4 regions of the Actinomadura sp. NPDC049382 genome follow, and region 1 is predicted to be linked to each of the others. Evidence: riboswitches for the same ligand, from Rfam matches in the RefSeq annotation. Region 1 holds a riboswitch; each other region holds the start of a gene.
What was found. Region 1 has a riboswitch for cobalamin ahead of AB0K34_RS28380 (CbtB-domain containing protein). Riboswitches for the same ligand answer to the same signal wherever they lie in the genome.
Positions count from the first base shown of each region.

Region 1 (4,953 bases):
GACGTTCCACCTGCGAATTGTGATCGGGAAAAGGGTGGTTCTGGTGCGGGTCTTACTGCTGCGGGTCTTAGGCGTGCTGATGGGCGTGTTGGTCGCGGCGGCGGCGGTGCTCGTGGGGCCGCCGGCCTCGGCGGCGGCCTTGACGGAGGTCACCAGTTTCGGGACGAACCCGACCGGGTTGCGAATGCACGTGTACATCCCCGACCGCGTCCAGGAGAAGCCTCCCGTCCTGCTGGCGATCCACTGGTGCACCGGGTCGGGGCCGGCGATGTACTCGGGCACGGAGTTCGCGCGGCTGGCCGACCAGTACGGGTTCGTCGTCGTCTACCCGTCCGCGACGCGCAGCGGAAGCTGCTTCGACGTGTCGTCGGCGCAGGCGCTGCGGCGCGACGGCGGGAGCGACCCGGTCGGGATCATGTCGATGGTCCGGTACGCGCTCCAGCGGTACGGCGGGGACGCGTCGCGCGTGTTCGTCACCGGGGTGTCGTCCGGCGCGATGATGACGAACGTGATGCTGGCGAACTACCCGGACGTGTTCGCCGCGGGCGCGGCGTTCGCGGGGGTGCCCGACGGCTGCTTCGCCACCGCCGACGGCTCCGGCTGGAACAGCGCGTGCGCCAACGGGACGGTCCTCAAGACGCCGCAGGAATGGGGCGACATCGCCCGCTCCGCCTACCCCGGCTACTCCGGGACCCGGCCGCGGGTGCAGCTGTGGCACGGCACCGCCGACGACACGCTGCGCTACCCCAACTTCGGCGAGGAGATCGACCAGTGGACGAACGTCCACGGCCTGTCGACGACGCCGACCTCGACCGACCAGCCGCAGCAGGGCTGGACCCGCACCCGCTACGGAGACAAGGTCGAGGCGTACTCCCTGCAGGGCGTCGGCCACAACCTGTTGGCGTCCGGCATGGCGCAGCGGGCGATCCAGTTCTTCGGCCTCGACCAGGGCGGCACCACCGAGCCGCCCGGGGACGGCGACTGCGCCGTCTCCTACGCGGTGAACGCGTGGAACACCGGGCTCGTGGCGAGCATCACCATCACCAACACCGGGTCCGCGGCGATCAACGGCTGGACGCTCGGCTTCACGCTCCCCGCCGGGCAGACGATCACCTCCGGGTGGGGCGCCGCCTACCGGCCGACGAGCGGCGCGGTGACCGCGACGAACGTGTCCTACAACGCCGCGATCCCCGCCGGAGGATCCGTCGGGATCGGCTTCCAGGCCACCCACACCGGCGGCACCGGCGCGCCGTCCGCGTTCACGCTCAACGGCGCCGCCTGCGCCGCCTCCTGACGGTTCGCGCCCGTGCGGGGCGGCCCGCCCCCGCTCCGCACGGGCCGGACACCGGGCTGTTGACAGCGGTCCGGGCGGCCCGTACGGTTCGCTTGATTCACGGTTGCCCGAGGGAAATCCGGTGAGATGCCGGTGCGGACGCGCCACTGTATCCGGGACGACGATCCCGGGAGCCAGGTCGCTCGGGTGGCCGCGACCTCATTGTCCGGGACGCGCTAGATCCCTCATGGAGGCTCCGTGAGCACGCTCAGTGCCCGCACCATCCCCCTTCCCCGAATCGCTCCGTGGCTGCTCGCGGTGCCCGTGCTGCTGCTGATCGGCTACCTCGTCCTGATGGACAACGGCGCCGTGTCGCAGGCGGGCGGCTACCTGCACGAGTTGATGCACGACGGCCGGCACCTGCTCGCCGTGCCCTGCCACTAGGCCGCCGCATGGTACGCACCCTGCTGGTCAGGGGCCTTCTTCTGGGCCTGCTGGCCGGCCTCGTCGCGGGCGTCTTCGCCTTCGCGGCCGGTGAGCCGCGCATCGACGAGGCGATCGCACTGGAGAACGCCGCCGCCGCCCACGAGCATGTTCACGAGCACAGTGGACAGGGGCACGGTGGACAGGGGCACGCTCACGAGGAAGAGGTGAGCCGCGGCACGCAGAAGGCCGGGCTGTTCCTCGCCACCGGCCTGTACGGGGTCGCCGTCGGCGGCGTGTTCGCGCTCGTCTACGCGGGGCTGCGCGGGCGGGTCGGTCCGGAGTCGGACGGTGGGCTCGCGCTCGCCGCCGCCGGGACCGGCTTCGCCGCCGTCATCCTCGTCCCGTTCCTGAAGTATCCGGCGAACCCGCCCGCGGTGGGCGATCCCGAGACCATCAACGGCCGCACCCTGCTGTACCTGGCGATGATCGGCGTCGGGCTGCTCGCGACCGCGATCGCGGTGACCACGGCGCGGCGCGTGCCCGGCGGGCCGTGGGCGCGGTGGCCGGCGGCCGTGCTCGCCTTCGTCGTCCCGGTGGCCGTCGCGTCGCTGCTGCTGCCGGGGGTGGACGAGGTGCCCGACGGGTTCCCCGCCACGCTGCTGTGGGAGTTCCGCATCACCTCGCTCGGGACGCAGCTGGTGTTCTGGGCGTCGTTCGGCGCGCTGTTCGGGTGGGCCTGCGACCGGGCCGCCCGTCGTCCCGCCCCGGTACCTGCTTGAACGGGGCGCCTGCTTGAACCGGGCGCCTGTTTGAACGGGGTGCCTGCCTGAATGGGGTGCCCGCCCCACGGGGGCTGTTCGTCCGGCACGTGGCGTCGGCGGCCTGGGTGCCGCCGGTGTCGGCCGCTTCGAGCTCGCGCCCCTGTCCACCACGCGGCTCGCCGCTGCTCCGAGCAGTCGGCGGGTCGTCCACGTCAACCGGAAGGTGGTTCCTTGACCGCCCTGTATCCGTTCAGCGCCGTCGTCGGCCTGGACGACCTGAAGCTGGCGCTGCTCCTCAACGCCGTCTCGCCGCGCGTCGGCGGGGTGCTGGTGCGGGGTGAGAAGGGCACCGCGAAGTCGACGATCGTGCGGGCGCTCGCGGCCCAGCTGCCCGCCGTGGACGTCGTCGCGGGCTGCCGCTTCGCGTGCGACCCGGCGGCGCCGGACCCGTCCTGCCCGGACGGCCCGCACGAGCCGGGCGGCCCGGCGGAGCGGCGGCCGTCCGCGCTGGTGGAGCTGCCGGTCGGCGCGTCCGAGGACCGGCTCGCCGGGTCGCTGGACGTGGAGCGGGCGCTGACCGAGGGCGTGAAGGCGTTCGAGCCGGGACTGCTCGCGGCGGCGCACCGGGGCGTCCTGTACGTCGACGAGGTGAACCTGCTGCACGACCACCTGGTGGACCTGCTCCTGGACGCCGCCGCGCTCGGCACCTGCTATGTGGAGCGCGAGTCGCTGTCGGTCCGGCACGCGGCCCGGTTCCTGCTGGTCGGGACGATGAATCCCGAGGAGGGCGAGCTGCGGCCGCAGCTCCTCGACCGGTTCGGGCTGACGGTGGAGGTGGCCGCGTCGCGGGAGCCGCGCGAGCGTGCGGAGGTCGTCCGGCGGCGGCTGGCGTTCGACGCTGCCCCGGAGGCGTTCGCGGCGCGGTGGGCCGGCGCCGAGTCCGATCTCGCCGCGCGGATCGCGGAGGCCCGCGCGCGGCTCGGCGGCGTCCGGCTGCCGGACGAGCGGCTGGAGCAGATCGCGGCCGTGTGCGCGGGATTCGAGGTGGACGGGCTGCGCGCCGACATCGTCACGGCGAACGCCGCGATGGCGCACGCGGCCTGGCGGGGCCGGAGCGAGGTGTCGGAGGAGGACGTCCGCGCCGCCGCCCGGCTGTCGCTGCCGCACCGGCGCCGCCGCGACCCGTTCGACGCGCCCGGCCTGGACGAGTCGCTGCTCGACGACCTTCTGGACCGCTCCTCCCCCGACGAGCCGCCCCCGCCCGGCGGCGGCCCGAAGGACGACGGCCCGCAGGATGAGGGCCCGCAGGACGACGGGCCGCGGGAGGACGGGCCGCAGGATGACGGGCCCCGGGATGACGGGCCGAGAGGTGACGGGACGCCCGGTGAGACCAGCTCGCCGGGGGATGACACCTCCACTGGCGGCGGGGGTGAGCGGGTCGTGGCGGCGGAGGCGCCGCATGCGGTGCCTCGGCTGGAGGTGCCCGGGGTCGGTGACGGTGCCGCCGGGCGGCGGTCGCGGGCGCGGACGGCGCGGGGACGGGTCACCGGGGCGCGGCGTCCGGCCGACCGGGTCCGCGATCCGCACCTGGTGGCGACGCTGCTGGCCGCCGCCCCCCACCAGCGGGAACGGGGCCGGTCCGGCTCGGGGCTCGTGCTGCGGCGGGGGGATCTGCGGGAGGCCGTGCGGGAGGGGCGCGAGGGCAACCTCGTGCTGTTCGTCGTGGACGCGAGCGGCTCGATGGCGGCGCGGCGCCGGATGACGGCGGTGAAGACGGCGGTGCTGAGCCTGCTGCTGGACGCCTACCAGCGCCGCGACAAGGTCGGGCTGATCACGTTCCGGGGCCGGACGGCGGAGGTGGTGCTGCCGCCGACGTCGTCGGTGGAGGCGGGGGCGGCGCGGCTGCGGGCGCTGCCGACCGGCGGCCGGACGCCGCTGGCGGCGGGGCTGGTCCGGGCCGCCGAGGTGCTGCGGGCGGAGCGGCTGCGCGATCCGGCGCGGCGCCCGCTGGTCGTGGTCGTCACCGACGGCCGCGCCACCGCGGGCGGCGACGTGGACCGGGCGGCCGGGCTGCTCGCCGGGACGGCGGGGATCGTCGTGGACTGCGAGGACGGCCCGGTCCGGCTCGGCCTCGCGGGCCGGCTCGCCGTGCGGATGGACGCGCGGCTCGTCCCGCTGCGGGAACTCGATGGAATCGTGCGCGAGCACAGGAAGGCGGCCTGAGATGCCCCAGGGGAAGCCCGTGTCCGTCCCCGACGACGGACTCACCACCCGGCAGCGCCGCAACCGGCCGCTGCTGATCGTCCACACCGGGCCGGGGAAGGGGAAGTCGACGGCGGCGTTCGGGATGGCGCTGCGGGCGTGGAACCAGGGCTGGCCGGTCGGGGTGTTCCAGTTCGTGAAGTCGGCGAAGTGGCGCATCGGGGAGGAGCGCGCGCTGCGGGTGCTCGGCGACAGCGGCGAGGGCGGGCCGGTCGCGTGGCACAAGATGGG
Region 1 is NZ_JBFARO010000059.1:23,334-28,286, reverse strand. It holds gene AB0K34_RS28385 (PHB depolymerase family esterase) at 44-1,294, shown strand; cobalamin riboswitch at 1,350-1,495, shown strand; gene AB0K34_RS28380 (CbtB-domain containing protein) at 1,532-1,717, shown strand; gene AB0K34_RS28375 (CbtA family protein) at 1,726-2,478, shown strand; gene AB0K34_RS28370 (VWA domain-containing protein) at 2,692-4,683, shown strand; gene cobO (cob(I)yrinic acid a,c-diamide adenosyltransferase) at 4,685-4,953, shown strand, end outside.

Region 2 (4,953 bases), on a different contig from region 1:
TAGGAAGGAGTGGCGCATGGCCAAAAGCGTCCCGTCGCGCAGTGATGCGGTGCGGAACCGTCGGCTGCTGCTGGACGCGGCGGCTCGGACGTTCGCCGAGCGCGGGGTCGAGGTGTCCATCGGCGAGATCGCGGAGTGCGCCGGGGTGGGCAAGGGCACGGTCTTCCGGCACTTCTCCTCCAAGGCCGACCTGCTGGCGGCGATCATGCTCGGCATGCTGGACGAGCTGGAGAGCACCGGGACCGCGCTGCTGGAGGCCGACGATCCGGGGCGGGCGCTGCGGGAGTTCATGGCCGCCGGGGTGGAGATCTTCGTCAGGGACCGGGCGTTCTGCGAGGTCGTCGGCCGGCCGTCCCTGCAGAGCGAGCAGGTGCGGGAGGCGATCCAGCGGCTCCGCGACGTCGCGGAGGAGATCACCGACCGTGCGCGGCGGCAGGGGGCCGTGCGGCCAGATGTCACCGGCACCGATGTGGTCCTGCTGCTGAGCGGCATCCAGCACACGGCGGCGCCGCTGTTGGATCATGAGCCGCAGGCTTGGCGGCGTTATCTCGAGTTGGCTCTTGATGGGCTTTCCGCTGAGTCGCGGCCGGAGTTGCCGTATCCGCCGCCGGGTCGGCTGTCGCTTGAGGGAGCGGAGGGCGGTCCTGGCGGTTGAGCCCGCCCAGGATTCGTGTCGCCGCTTATGTGATCAGGTATGACCCTGGTCCTGAGTTGCTCGTCTTCGATCATGTCGGGATGCCGGAAGCGGGGACTCAGGTGCCAGCGGGTGGTGTCAGGGGTGGTGAAGGCTTGGTGCGGGCGGTTTTGCGGGAGGTTTTTGAGGAGACGGGGCTGAGCGATGTCTCGGTTGTTCGGCGGGTTGCCGTAGAGGAGAAGCCGCATCCGTGTTCTGGGGAGCCTCGCCGGACGTCGTTCTTTCATCTTGTCGCGGGTGCCTCTGTGGCGGACGCCTGGGAGCACGTGGTGGATGGTGACGAGGGCGATGCGGGGTTGACGTTCGCCTGCCGGTTCGTGTCGTTGCCGTTGGCGCGGCCGCTCGCAGATGACCAGGGTGCTTGGCTGGGGCTCGTTGATGCGGCCTTCGTTCGTGAGCTTTGACGGCGGTAGAGTCGCCGGTGGCATGAACTGACGCGGGGTGCCCCTTCGTGGGGAGAATCGGGAAGCCGGTGTGAATCCGGCACGGGCCCGCCGCGGTGACCGGGGAGCTGCCGTCCATGCGCGTTTGCGCGGCCACTGGCCGGAAGGCTGGGAAGGCGGGCGGTCCGGCGTCGATCCGGGAGTCCGAAGACCGGCCCCGCTCCACGCGGCCGCCATGCGGCGGCCCGACGCAGCGGGAGCCTGCCATGGAGCTTTACGACGTCATCCACCGCCGCCGCGATGTGCGCGCCGAGTTCACCGGTGCGCCCATTCCGCGGGACGTCCTCGACCGGGTGCTCGCGGCGGCGCATGCCGCGCCGAGCGTGGGGCTGTCGCAGCCCTGGGATTTCATTCTGGTGAGGGACGTTCGGCTTCGGCGTGCCTTCTATGAGCATGTCCAGGGGGAGAGGGCTGTGTTCGCTCGTGGTTTGCGAGGGGATGCGGCTGAGCGGTTCGGGAAGATCAAGATCGATGGGGTTCTGGAGTCCACTCTTTCGGTTGTGGTCACGTATGACGCTGCTCGGGGTGGGCCTGCGGTTTTGGGGCGGCATGCGATCGCCGATGCTGGGCTGTACTCGGTCTGTCTGGCCATTCAGAACTTGTGGCTGGCCGCTATGGCGGAGGGCTTGGGGGTGGGGTGGGTTTCGTTCTACCGCGAGGCTTACCTGCGTGAGTTGCTCGGCATTCCGGGGGACGTTCGTCCGGTCGCCTGGCTGTGTCTGGGGCCGGTCAGCCGTCTGCAATCCGCTCCGGATCTCGAACGGCACGGGTGGCGGCAGCGGCGGGAGTTGGATGCCGCAGTTCACCTTGACCGGTGGGCGGGGCGGTCCTGAGGCGGATCGCCATGTGGGTCAGGAAGGCCACGCCGGCCAGCAGGTAGCAGTTGGCGATCGGGGTCAGGAAGATGTGGAAGCCGTATTGGAGTGGGTGGCCGTTGTGCGGCGTCCACCAGAGCGGGGAGAGCGCGAAGAGGACGTAGGCGGCCAGGGCGGTTTTCCGGTTGTTGTTCCTGAGGAGCACCGCCAGGGCGGGGACGATCCATACCCAGTGGTGCGCCCAGGAGATGGGGGAGACCAGTAGGCCGGTCGCGCCTGTGACGGCTGTGGCGGTCAGCCAGTCGCCTCTTCTTGCCCAGAGGACGGCGATCGTCAGGCCGATCGCGGCGATCGTCAGCGGGATGGCGGTGTACCAGTCGCCCACTTCGGCCGTGCCGCGCAATATGCGGTTCAGGGTGCCGTAGGGGGATTGGTTGCTGATGTACGGGACGCCCACCCGGGACGTGTCGTAGAAAGTGTCCAGCCAATAGACGCGGGACGCTTCCGGTGCGATGACGTAGGCGAGCAGGGTGCACGTGGCGAAGGTGGCCGTGGCGGTCACGGCGTCCTTCGTGCGCCTCGTCAGCAGGAGCAGGACGACGAAGATGGCCGGGGTCAGTTTGATCGCGGTCGCGATGCCGATGGCGATTCCGGCGGGGCGGCCTTGGGCGGCGCGGTGCATGTCGGCCAGGACGAGGGCCAGCAGGAAGAGGTTGACCTGGCCCAGGAAGAACGAGTGGTAGACCGGTTCCAGAAGGAGGCCGGCCGCTACGACGGCGATGAGGGGGACGTGGCGGCCGGTCAGTTTCATCGTGATTCGGCATGCCCATATGAAGGCGGCCAGTGCGGCGAATTGCCAGATCACGCGGGCCAGGGTGAGCGGCAGCAGGGAGAGGGGGGTGAAGAGGGTGGCGAAGAAGGGGGTGTTGGTGAACCAGTGGTCGGCCAGCTGTTCCGTGTAGAGGCGGGTCCCGTCGGTTATGGCGTCTCCGCCCAGCCAGTAGATGCGGAAATCCAGCGAGTCGTAGGTGATAGAGAATACGGCTATTGCTGTGACTTCGATGGCCAAGAGCAGTGGTATCCAGCGTTTCATGCGGATAACGGTGTCGATCGGCCCGGTTTTCGCGCATCGGGCCGTCGCACACATTTGCGGAACGCCCGTTAGCCCGTGGGATTACGCCCGCGGGCCAATGTGCGGGAGAACGGCCGGCGGTTACGATCGGCGCATGTCAGCCCGAGTGCGCCGTCTCAGCGGCGCGGTTCTCGCCTGGTCGGGAGCCGCGCTCTATCCCGGCGTCCTGTTCCTCGCCCTCTCCACCGGGCGGTTCCTCTCGCGGGAACTGGACATCCTGCTCTGCGTCGGCCTCACCGTGCTCGTCGCCGCGCTGCTGCGGCGCAACCCCCTCCCGGCCCACGCGATCCTGCTCTTCTCCTGGATCCTGGCCCTGTCGGAGACGCCGAACGGCGTCGTCGCGGGTGGGCAGATCCTGCTCACCGATCTCGCGGTCTGCTACATCGCGGCGACACGCCCGCGCTGGGTCTCGGGCTCCGTGGCGGTCGTCACCGGCGTCCTGCAACTCCTGTCCGTCGCCGCGTTCCTGATGGCGGACGAGGTGCTCCTCCTCACCATCGTCCTGGCGATGGTCGTCGTATGGATGACGGGGAACTCGCTGCGGGTGCGGCGCGCGCACGCGGAGGAGATGCGCGAGCGGGAGACCGCGCAGGCCGTCGCCGCCGAGCGGCTCCGGATCGCCCGCGAGCTGCACGACATGGTCGCGCACAGCATCGGGATCATCGCGATCCAGGCGGGCGTGGGCGGACGGGTGATCGAGACGCAGCCTGCGGAGGCCCGCAACGCGCTGGGCGCGATCGAGGCCACCAGCCGCGACACCCTGTCCGGGCTGCGGCGGATGCTGTCCGCGCTGCGCGCCGACGACCCCGCTCCGCTCGGCCCCGCCCCGGGCCTGGCCGACCTCGACCGGCTGGCGGCGGCGACCGCGGACGCCGGGGTCGCGGTCGACATCCGCCGGACGGGGGAGCCGCGGGCGCTTCCGCCGGACGTCGACCTCTCGGCGTACCGGATCGTCCAGGAGGCGGTCACGAACGTCGTCCGGCACGCGGGCACCGACCGCTGCCGGGTGACGATCGACTACCGCGACGGCGAGCTCGCGATCGAGGTGGCGGACGACGGGCGCGGCGGCGTGGTCGGCGCCGGGTACGGCCTGGTCGGGATGCGGGAGCGGGTCGCGCTGCTGCGCGGCGAGTTCGCCGCCGGGCCGTCCCCCGCGGGCGGGTTCCGGGTGGCGGCCCGCATCCCGGCGCCGGCGGCGGCCGCATGACGGTCCGCGTCGTGCTGGCCGACGACCAGCCGCTCATCCGCGCCGGGCTGCGCGTGCTGATCGCCGACACCCCGGACCTGGAGATCGTCGGCGAGGCCGGGACGGGCCGCGAGGCGGTCGACCTGGTCGAGGCCCTTCACCCCGACGTGGTCGTGATGGACATTCGCATGCCCGACATGGACGGCATCGAGGCCACCCGCCGCATCACCGGGGCGCACGTCATCATGCTGACGACGTTCGACGACGACGAGTACGTGTACGGCTCGCTGAAGGCGGGCGCGAGCGGCTTCCTGGTCAAGGACATGGCGCTGGAGGAGATCCTCGCGGCGATCCGCGTCGTGGCGGGCGGGGACGGGCTGATCGCGCCCAGCGTCACCAAGCGGCTGATCGAGGAGTTCGCCGCCCGTCCGGAGCCCGCCGCCGCGCCGCGGCGGGCCGAGCCGCGGGAGGTCGCCGGGATCACCGGCCGCGAGCGCGAGGTGCTGACCCTGGTCGGGCGCGGCCTGTCGAACCAGGAGATCGCCGACGAGCTCTACATCAGCGTCGCCACGGCGAAGGCGCACGTGGCCCGGCTGCTGGCGAAGCTGGCCGCCCGCGACCGGGTGCAGCTGGTCATCATCGCCTACGAGCTGGGCCTCGTGGCGCCCCCTACCGGCGGTAGT
Region 2 is NZ_JBFARO010000012.1:2,254-7,206, forward strand. It holds gene AB0K34_RS10520 (TetR family transcriptional regulator) at 17-655, shown strand; gene AB0K34_RS10525 (NUDIX domain-containing protein) at 652-1,098, shown strand; cobalamin riboswitch at 1,117-1,312, shown strand; gene bluB (5,6-dimethylbenzimidazole synthase) at 1,344-1,970, shown strand; gene AB0K34_RS10535 (glycosyltransferase 87 family protein) at 1,867-3,045, opposite strand; gene AB0K34_RS10540 (sensor histidine kinase) at 3,179-4,291, shown strand; gene AB0K34_RS10545 (response regulator transcription factor) at 4,288-4,953, shown strand, end outside.
Region 2: another riboswitch for cobalamin. It lies ahead of bluB (5,6-dimethylbenzimidazole synthase); the one in region 1 lies ahead of AB0K34_RS28380 (CbtB-domain containing protein).

Region 3 (4,953 bases), on a different contig from region 1:
TCCGGACGCGGTGGGCGGCGGTGACCATGTTGCGCAGGGACGCCTCGGTCTCGGGGTAGCCGCGGGTCTTCAGGCCGCAGTCGGGATTGACCCAGAGCCTGGCGGGCTCGACGGCCTGCAGCGCGCGGCGCAGGTTCGCCTCGATCTCCTCGACGGCCGGGACGCGCGGAGAGTGGATGTCGTAGACGCCGGGGCCGATGCCGTTGGCGTAGCCGGCGGCGCGCAGGTCGGCGACCAGTTCCATGTGCGAGCGGGCGGCCTCGACGCTGGTGACGTCGGCGTCCAGATCACCGATCGCGTCGATGATCTCGCCGAACTCGGAGTAGCACATGTGGGTGTGGACCTGGGTGGTGTCGGCGGCGCCTGAGGTGGCCAGCCGGAACGCGGCGACGGCCCAGCGGAGGTAGGCGGCGTGGTCGGCCCGGCGCAGGGGCAGCAGTTCCCGCAGCGCGGGTTCGTCGACCTGGACGATCCGGATGGCGGCCGCCTCCAGATCGGCGATCTCGTCGCGCAGCGCGAGGGCGACCTGGCGGGCGGTGTCGGCGAGCGGCTGGTCGTCGCGGACGAACGACCAGGCGAGCATGGTGACCGGGCCGGTCAGCATGCCCTTGACCGGCTTGTCCGTCAGCGACTGTGCGTAGGCGGCCCATGCGACGGTCATCGGCCGGGGACGGGCGACGTCGCCGTGCAGGATCGGCGGCCGCACGTACCGGGAGCCGTAGGACTGCACCCATCCGTGCTCGGTGGCGGCGTAGCCGTCGAGCCGCTCGGCGAAGTACTGGACCATGTCGTTGCGTTCGGGTTCGCCGTGGACGAGCACGTCGAGGCCGAGGTCCTCCTGCAGCGCGATGACCCGGGCGATCTCGTCCCGCATCGCCGCTTCGTAGGCGTCGTCGGTGATACGGCCCGCCCGGTGGTCGGCGCGGACCTTGCGGATGGCGGAGGTCTGCGGGAAGGAGCCGATCGTGGTCGTCGCCAGCTCGGGCAGCTTCAGCGCGTCCCGCTGGGCGGTGAACCGGGTGGCGCGGCCACCGCGGCGAGCGTCGGCGAGCGTGGCCACGCGGGCCCGGACGCCGTCGTCGACGTCCGGCGAAGGAGCCTGCGTCCGAGCGTCGGCGGGAGGCTTCTCCAGGCGCAGCGCCTCGCCGAGTGCGACGACCTCGGCGACCTTCTGCCGCGCGAACGCCAGCCGTTCCCGCACCGCCGGATCGAGGCCGGTCTCGGCGTCCAGGTCGATCGGGACGTGCTGCAGTGAGCAGGAGGTGCTCACGATCACCTGGTCGGCCAGGCCCAGCAGCACCGCGTAGGCGGCCTTGGCGCGGTGCGGGTCGGCGCGCCAGACGTTGCGGCCGTCCACCACGCCCGCGACGACGGTCTTGCGCGGCAGTCCGCCGATCGAGGCGAGCACGTCCACGTTGCGCGGCCCGGCGACGAGGTCGAGGCCGACGGCCTCCACGCGGGTGCCGCCGAGAACGCGCAGCGCGTCGGCGCCGACGGTGCCGAAGTAGGTGGCGACGAGCAGGCGCGGCCTGGCCGGCAGCCCGCCCAGCCGCGCGTAGGCGCGTTCGAGCGCGGCGAGTTCCTCGTCGGTCCGGTCACCGACCAGGACGGGCTCGTCCAACTGCACCCAATCGGTGCCGGCCCCGGCCAGCCTCTCCAGCAGCTCCGCGTACACGTCCACCAGCCCGTCGAGCAGGTCGAGCGGACGGAACCCCGCGGGCGCCCCCGGAGCGGACTTGGCGAGCAGCAGGTACGTGAGGGGGCCGACGAGCACCGGCCGCGTCTCGATGGCCAGCGCCCTGGCCTGCCGATACTCCGCCAGCGGCTTGGCGTCGGCGCCCTCGGCCAGCCGGAACCGGGTGTCCGGACCGAGTTCGGGGACGATGTAGTGGTAGTTGGTGTCGAACCACTTGGTCATCTCCAGCGCCGGGACGTCCTGGACGCCGCGCGCCATGGCGAAGTACCGGTCCAGCCCGTCCAGGTGCCGGTAGCGGTCGGGTACCGCGTCGACCAGCACGCTGGTGTCGAGAACCTGGTCGTAGTACGAGAACGTGTTGGACGGGACCATGTCCAGGCCCGCGTCGTGCAGTTCCCTCCACACGGAGCCGCGCAGGTCCGCGGCGGCCTTCTCCAGGGCGGAGGCGTCGATGCGTCCGGCCCAGTAGTCCTCGGTGGCGGACTTCAGTTCACGGTTCGCCCCGATACGGGGATATCCGAGGATCGTGGTTCTCATGGCGGCTTCCCTCGCTGTGCCACGGGCGGCGCTGCGGAAGGGGACGGACCCACGCCATGCATGCGTGTGCGCCGGCCGCCGACCCTCCCACGAGGCCGCAGACCACCGCGCACCGGCCGGCGCGCGGGCGGAGGCAGGTCTTCGGACTCGCGGGCGTCGCTCCTACCAGAGTAGGGCGTCCTACTGGCCGTCGCTTCCCAGACCGTGGGCCCAGTGCCTATGACGGCGGTCGTTCCCGCTCACCGCTGCGGGGCAGTCCCGGATTCTCACCGGGTTCCCTCTTGCGACACCCGCACCGCCAGGGCGCGGGTGAACCATCCGCACAACGAGTCTAGCCCTGCACACCGGCCGACGGCCAATGTGGTCTGCGGACCAGGCCGCCTGCCTCTTCAACGAAGACGGCGAGTGCCTGCTTTGCCCGCTCGCCGTTGTTTTTCACTTCTTCTTTGGTGGCTGCTTCGTGAATCTCCTCGGTGGCGACGAAAGCCTGCTCCGCCAATTGGAACAGCCCAGTACTGTCGGACAGAAGTTGAACGCGGAACAATTCCTGCTGGGCTGTTGCGCGTGCGCGATAGGATTCTTCGCGAGCGTTCTGATGGGCAGTGGAATCAGGTGCGTCCAAACTTCTGTGGGCACGGTCGTACTCGGCGCGGCGATAGTCGACGAGCGCGCCGGCGAAGCTGCTGAACGCGGTGAGTTGTTCCTCCCATAGCTGCCGCTCTCGTGTGAGGCGCTCGGAACGGGTGGAGTTCCATCGCTGAGTCATGGCAGAGACCAGCACGCCTAGCAGTGTGCCCACCACGGCGACGACGCTTCCCCAGATCGCGTTCATGCCATCATTTGATCACATGCGGTCGCCGTTCGGGATGGACACCTGTCATCGAAGCAGGGTGGGCCACAGTGTGGGCGGGGCGTTGCGACTGTGGTGGTGTTTGACTCGCCTCTTGGGCCGCCATTAGTTCAGACGAGGCGAAAGGCGAGGAGTGCGTTGCCGTGTGCGGCGGCGAGGATGCGGCCGTTGGTGCTGAATTCCCATTGCTCGGTAGAGGCGGGGGTTGTCATGGGGTAGTTCCAGATGATTTCGCCGGTCATGGCGTCCCACGCATAGAGTCCCGAGTTCGTGGTGCCTGCCACGCCGGTGCAGATCAGCCCGCCGGCGGCGATCAGTGGGACGGTCTTGGACGCGGGGGTGTTGACGGACCAGAGACGCTTGCCTGTGCGGGCATCGAGGGCGACCAGATGCGGGCTGTCCAGGATGTAGGCGCGTCTTCCGTCGAGTAGGAAGGCGTGGCCGCCGGGTGAGGCCGGCGTGTAGGTCCACCGCTGTCGGCCGGTGGCCGCGTCCAAGGCGTAGATGGTCGGCCCGTTCATGTAGACCAGTCCATTGGCCACGGTCGCGTTGAGGGAGAGCGCGTCCTTGTTGTCCGGGTCCTTTGCGGCGTTGGGAAGGTCGGCGCTCCAGACCTTCTGGCCGGTGTCGACCGACAACGCGTCGAGAGTGGTGTGGGAGGAACTGCTGAAGATCAGGTCACCGTCGCCCGGCACCATGAGCATCGTCTCGCGCGGCTTGGACCATCGGACGGCGCCCGTGGTGATGTCGAGTGCGTGGTACTGGTTCTCGCCTTTCTCCTTGGCCGTCTGGCCGAGGAGGGTGCGTCCCTGGATGCCGTGGAGGATGGTGGACGACGCCTGCGGCCATTGGCGGATCCAGAGGCGGCGGCCGGTGGTGGGGTCCAGGCCGGTGATCGTTCGATCCCCGCTCAGAGCCAGCAGCCTGTCGGCCGACACCATGAGTTCGGGGAACCGGTATTTCGTGGGTGCGTTGTAGGTCCACTTGACCGTCTGGGACTCGTCCATGGCGACCATGCGGGAGCCGGCCATCGTGTAGATGAGCGTCGGGCCGATGAGCGTCTGGTTGCCTCGGGTCCAGATCTGCCGTCCGGTGGCCAGCGAGTAGCAGCGGACCTCGTCCTCGAAGACCCTGTCGGCGGACGAGATGATGGAGCGGGAAAGGACGTCGAGGGTGACGTCGTCCTCGTCGTCGATCGCGGTTCGCCACAGCAACTTCGGCGGGGAGAGACGATGCCCCTTCCCGTCCTGGGTCGCGGCCAGTGCCGCGGCGGTTCCGCCGCCGATGACGGCCAGTCCAGCGGCGGCGGCCCCGCCGATCAGCAGCCGTCGCCGGGTGTGGGCCCTGGCGAGCGTCCGCAGGTCCAGGACGAGGGTGTCCTCCCGCTGCCGCAGCTCCTCGCCCATGTCGCCGGGGAGCCAGCCGGCCGTGGCCGGTTGGGCGGCCAGCAGCGTCGGCAGCAGCTTCGCGGGCGGACGCCGGTCGGGGTCCCGGCTGAGGCAGGCGGTCACCAGCTGTGCCAGGGAGGCCGGTACGCCGCGCAGGTCGGGTTCTTCGTGCAGGGTCCTATGGATGATCGTGGGGACCGCGCCCTTGCCGAACGGCGGGCGGCCGGTGGCGGCGAAGGCCAGCACGGCGCCGTAGGCGAACACGTCGGCGGCCGGTGTGAGCCGCGTTCCGCGGATCTGCTCGGGGGACATGTAGCCGGGGGAGCCGATGAACTGGCCCTCCGCGGTGAGCGTGGCGGTGTCGGCGGCCTTGCTGATGCCGAAGTCGATGACCTTGGGGCCGTCCTTGGCGAGCAGGATGTTGGCCGGTTTGAGGTCGCGGTGCAGCAGTCCCGCCGCGTGGATCGCGATCAGGGCCTCGC
Region 3 is NZ_JBFARO010000047.1:142-5,094, forward strand. It holds gene metE (5-methyltetrahydropteroyltriglutamate--homocysteine S-methyltransferase) at 1-2,233, opposite strand, end outside; cobalamin riboswitch at 2,348-2,567, opposite strand; gene AB0K34_RS25345 (hypothetical protein) at 2,565-3,065, opposite strand; gene AB0K34_RS25350 (serine/threonine-protein kinase) at 3,194-4,953, opposite strand, start outside.
Region 3: another riboswitch for cobalamin. It lies ahead of metE (5-methyltetrahydropteroyltriglutamate--homocysteine S-methyltransferase); the one in region 1 lies ahead of AB0K34_RS28380 (CbtB-domain containing protein).

Region 4 (4,953 bases), on a different contig from region 1:
GTGCGGCAATTCTCACGCAGGGAGCTGAAAAGCCGCAGTTATGGCGACGGCGTGTGCTTTACTCCGGGGCTGTCCGCGCCGGAAAGAACGCCCGTTCAGCAGGCGATGACCGACCAGGTCTCGGGGTGGTCGTCGGTCGGGATGATCCAGCCGACGGTCTTGCCGGCATAGACGGTCTTGCAGCTCCCCAGACTGCCGTAGAGAGCGCTGAAGGGCTTGCGCTTCTGCGTCCCGCTCGTGCAGTTGTGGTAGTGCAGCGACAGTGTGCCGTCGCCCTGCCTGGCGTAGGAGACTCCGCACGGGAACGTCGGGTCGGCGTGGGCGGGGGAGGTGGCCACGAGGCCGGCGGCCGCGGTCAGCCCCGCGACCAGCACGGAAGCGGTCGTCTTCTTCATCGCTCTTCCTTTCGCCGGCGGATGGGGACGGCGGCGGCGTTGCTCAATTGCCGGGGCGGTCGATTGAGTAACCCGCCGAGTGGCGATTGAGTCATCGTATTTCCGTGGCCGTCCCTTCTGTGGGAACGTTTTAGCAATGTAACACCCTCGCCCATCCATGACTAGATCAACTACGCCGGAAAGTCGCCATTAAGCCTTTCCGACTTGATCACTGCTGGTCACATGATGTTCTGCGGCGGGCCTACCGGAGTGGACGTCGTGCCACGCGGCCGGGCGCCTTGCTCGGGGAGGGCGGTGACCTGGGTGAGGCCGGTGCGGGGGTGGGGGCGGACGTCGGCGTCGACGCGGTAGACCTCGGCGAGCAGGCCGGGGGTCAGCACCTCGGCGGGCGTCCCGGACGCGACCAGGCGTCCGGCGTGCAGGACGCAGAGGCGGTCGCAGTGCGCGGCGGCGAGGTTGAGGTCGTGCAGCGCGATGACGGCGGTGGCGCCGAGGCGGCGGACGAGGCGCAGCGCGTCGATCTGGTGCCGGAGGTCGAGGTGGTTGGTGGGCTCGTCCAGCACGAGCGTCCCGGTCCGCTGGGCGAGCGCGCGGGCGATCAGGACGCGCTGCTTCTCACCGCCCGACAGGCGGTCGAACGGCGCGTCGGCGAGGTGCGCGGCCTCCAACTCGGCCAGCGCTTCGGTGATGACGGCGCGGTCCGCGGCGTCGTCGCCCTGGAACGCGCGCTTGTGCGGGGTGCGTCCCATCGCGACGACGTCGCGGACGGTCAGCTCGAAGTCGCCGGGAGTCTCCTGGAGGACGGCCGCCAGCCGCCTGGCCAGGTGCTTGCCGGGCATCCGCCAGATGTCGTCGCCGTCCAGCAGGACCCGCCCGGAGGTGGGACGCCGCGCGCGGTAGAAGGTGCGCAGCAGCGTCGATTTCCCGGCGCCGTTGGGGCCGACCAGTCCCACGACCTCGCCCGGGGCCGCGGTCAGGGAGACCCGGTCGACCAGGGGGCGCCCGCCGATGACGACCGAGACCTCCTCGGCGCGCAGGCTTCCGGGCGCGGCGCTCGCCGGGGTCATCGGGCCGCCCTCCGGCGCATCAGGTACAGGAAGAACGGCCCGCCGACCAGGGCGGTGAGGATCCCGACCGGGATCTCCTCGGGACTGATCAGGGTCCGCGCGGCCAGGTCGGCGGCGATGAGGAAGGCCGCGCCGAGCAGCGCCGCGGCGGGCAGCGCGCGGCGGTGGTCGGCGCCGACCAGCAGCCGGACGGCGTGCGGCATGATCAGGCCGACGAAGCCGATCGAGCCGCTGACCGCGACGACCGTGCCGATCATCAGGGCGACCAGCACGAACGCGGCCGCGCGGAAGCGGTGCACGTCCAGGCCGAGGGACGCGGCGGCCTCCTCCCCGGCCAGCAGCAGGTTGAGCGGCCGGGACAGCCCGAGCAGCACCGCCGTCCCGGCGAGCACCGCGGCCGCCGGGATCCACAGGACGGTCCAGGTGGTGCCGGCCAGTCCGCCGAGCGTCCAGCGCAGCGCCGCCTCGGCCCCGCGCGGGTCGTCGGACGTGATGATCAGGTAGCTGGCCACCGCCGACAGCACCTCCGCCGTCGCGACGCCGGCCAGCACCAGCCGCACGGTCGTCATCCGGCCGCCGGAGCGGGCCAGGGAGTACACCAGGAGCAGCGCGAGCAGCGCGCCGCCGAACGCGGCCAGCGGCAGCGAGAACATGCCGAACCAGGCCACGTGCAGCACCACGACCAGGACCGCCCCGACCGTCGCGCCGGACGACACCCCGAGCAGCATCGGGTCGGCGAGGGGGTTGCGCACCAGCGCCTGCAGCGCCGTCCCGCACACCGACAGGCCCGCGCCGACCACCCCGCACAGCAGCACGCGGGGGAGCCGGACGTCCAGCACGATCGTCTCGCGGACGGGCGGCCAGGCCGGGTCGGCCAGCGCCGGATGCAGGCGGTGCAGCAGGATGCCCCAGACCTGCCCAGGCGGCAGCCGCACCGAGCCGGCCGCGATCCCGGCCGTCGCCGCCGCCAGCACCAGCGCCGCCAGCAGCGCCAGCACCAGCGCGTAGGGGAGCCGGCGGCGCGGACCGGGCGCGGCCGGCGCCGTCCGGACGCCGGAGCCGCGGGCCTCGGCCAGGCCGGTCACGCGAAGCGGTCCGGATGCAGTTGCCGGGCCAGCGAGTCCACCGCGTCCGCGACGCGCACCCCCGTCACCGTGGACGACAGCGGCAGCACCGCGAACCGCCGGTTCTTGATGGCGGGGACGTCCTTGATCGCGGGAGTGCGCAGCAGGAACGTTTTCTTGTCCTCGGCGGACTGCTCGCCGTAGTCGTAGATGAGGACGACGTCCGGCGCGCGCTCGGCGAACTGCTCGAACGAGACGTCCCCGTACGGTTTGTCCACGTCGGCGAACAGGTTGGCGCCGCCCGCGAGCCGGATCATCTCGTTGCCGATCCCGGCGCCGCCCGCGGTGAAGACGGTCTTGTCGCCGCTGTCGTAGACGGCCACCTTGACCGGGGCAGCGCCCGCCAGCCTGCGCTTCACCCCGTCCAGGACGGCGCGCATCGAGGCGAGCCGGCGTTCCGCCCGGTCCGGGACGCCGAAGATCTTCGCGACGGTCCGGATCTCCTGCTCGACGGTGGCCATGGTCACCGGCCCCTCGGGGCATTCCTCGATGTTCAGGCGGGTGGCGATGCCGGCCTTCCGCAACGCCGCCCGGCCGCGGCCCTCCTTCTCGTCGAAGGCGCTCGTCCAGCCCCCGTACACCAGGTCGGGTTCGGCCGCGAGCAGCGTCTCGTAGGAGGGGTACTCCTTGGAGAGCACCTTCACCCCGTCGTAGGCCCGCCGGAACTCCGGCAGGACCGCGTCGTCGAGGTAGCCGGTGCCGACCATCGACTTCTCCAGGCCGAGCGCCAGCATCACCTCGGTCGCGTGCTGGTTGAGCGAGACCGCCCGCTGCGGCGGCCGCTGATAGGTGGTGGTCACGCCGCAGTTGGCGTCCGTCACGGGGAAGCCGGGAGGCGCCGCGCCGGCCTGCCCGTCGGCGGTGCCCGCCGCGCCGCCGCATCCGGCCGACAGCAGCACCAGTGCCATCAGCGAAGCCAGGGCCCGCCTACCGCGCGCCCGCGTCGCCCTTACCGGCGCGGACTCGCGCAGCCGTGCGGGGAACGCTGAACCCATGGGCATACAGCCCCTCCTCCCTGGGGAGATCCGCCCCAGTTGTTCCGAGGAGGCGACCGCGTGAGTCTCCTGGCTCTCGGGTCAACGCTCGTCCCGGCCTTCCCACCCGCAGGCGCGGGCAGTGGCATGGTTCGGGATCCGCTCGCCGATCACAGTGGCGGGACCGCGCCGGATTCGCACCGGCTTCCTCGTTCCGCCGTCGCCTACTCCGCACATCGTGACACATGCGGCGCGCGTGCCCGGTCCCCGGCCGGGCGCCCGCCCGGTCCGCCGGGCCCTTTGCGCCGGTCGGCCTCCGATGAGCGGTTCGTCACACGATGATCTTCCTTGACAGATCACTACTGCATGTTCTTAGTTACTGCATATAACTTGCAATAACTGAGGGGATGCATGACTCCGTCACCGGTGGCCCCGTCCGCCGCGGCCGTGGCCCCCGACCTCGACGACCTGGGCGCGTCCTCCCGCCGGCGCCGGTACCTGCTGCTCCTGCTCGGGCTCCTGGCGGTCTTCCTCGCCACGGCCGTCGCGGCGGTCGGGACGGGCGCGGTGGTGGTGCCGCCGGCGACCGTCCTCGACGTCGTCGGCCACCACCTGATCGGCGCCCCGGCCGAGGTCACCTGGCGACCGGCGCACGACTCGATCGTGTGGCGGGTCCGGCTGCCGCGCGTCCTGCTGGGGGCGGCGGTCGGCGCCGGGCTCGCCGTCACCGGCATGGCGCTGCAGGCGATGGTGCGCAACATGCTCGCCGACCCGTACCTGCTGGGGGTCAACTCCGGCGGCTCGACGGGAGCCGCCGCCGCGATCCTGTTCGGGTTCGGCGCGGGCTGGGGCGAGCACGCGCTGCAGATCGCGGCGTTCCTGGGCGCGCTGGCCGCCGCGCTGCTGGTCTTCGTGATCGCCCGCGTCGCCGGGCGGATCACCTCGACCCGGCTGCTGATGACCGGGGTGGCCGTCGGCTACGCGCTCTACGCGCTGACCAGCTTCCTGATCTTCGCGTCCGATTCGGCCGAGGGGTCGCGGTCGGTGCTGTTCTGGCTGCTGGGCACGCTGGCGCTCGCGCACTGGTCGGCGCCGCTGTTCGTGGTCGTGGCGGCCGTCGTCCTCGTGACCGCCCTGCTCACGCTGTGGGGGCGCCGCCTGGACGCGCTCGCGATCGGGGACGAGACCGCGCACACCCTGGGCGTCGCGCCGGCGCGGTTCCGCCTGGTGCTGCTGGTCCTGGTGTCGCTGGCGGTCGGGGTGCTGGTGGCCTCGTCGGGCAGCATCGGCTTCGTCGGGCTGGTGATCCCGCACCTGGCGCGGCGCATCGTGGGGGCCACGCACCGGAGGGCGGTCCCGGTCGCCGCACTGATCGGTGCGACCTTCCTGCTGT
Region 4 is NZ_JBFARO010000050.1:46,250-51,202, forward strand. It holds gene AB0K34_RS26225 (hypothetical protein) at 96-395, opposite strand; gene AB0K34_RS26230 (ABC transporter ATP-binding protein) at 614-1,462, opposite strand; gene AB0K34_RS26235 (iron ABC transporter permease) at 1,459-2,538, opposite strand; gene AB0K34_RS26240 (ABC transporter substrate-binding protein) at 2,544-3,587, opposite strand; cobalamin riboswitch at 3,644-3,774, opposite strand; gene AB0K34_RS26245 (iron ABC transporter permease) at 3,972-4,953, shown strand, end outside.
Region 4: another riboswitch for cobalamin. It lies ahead of AB0K34_RS26240 (ABC transporter substrate-binding protein); the one in region 1 lies ahead of AB0K34_RS28380 (CbtB-domain containing protein).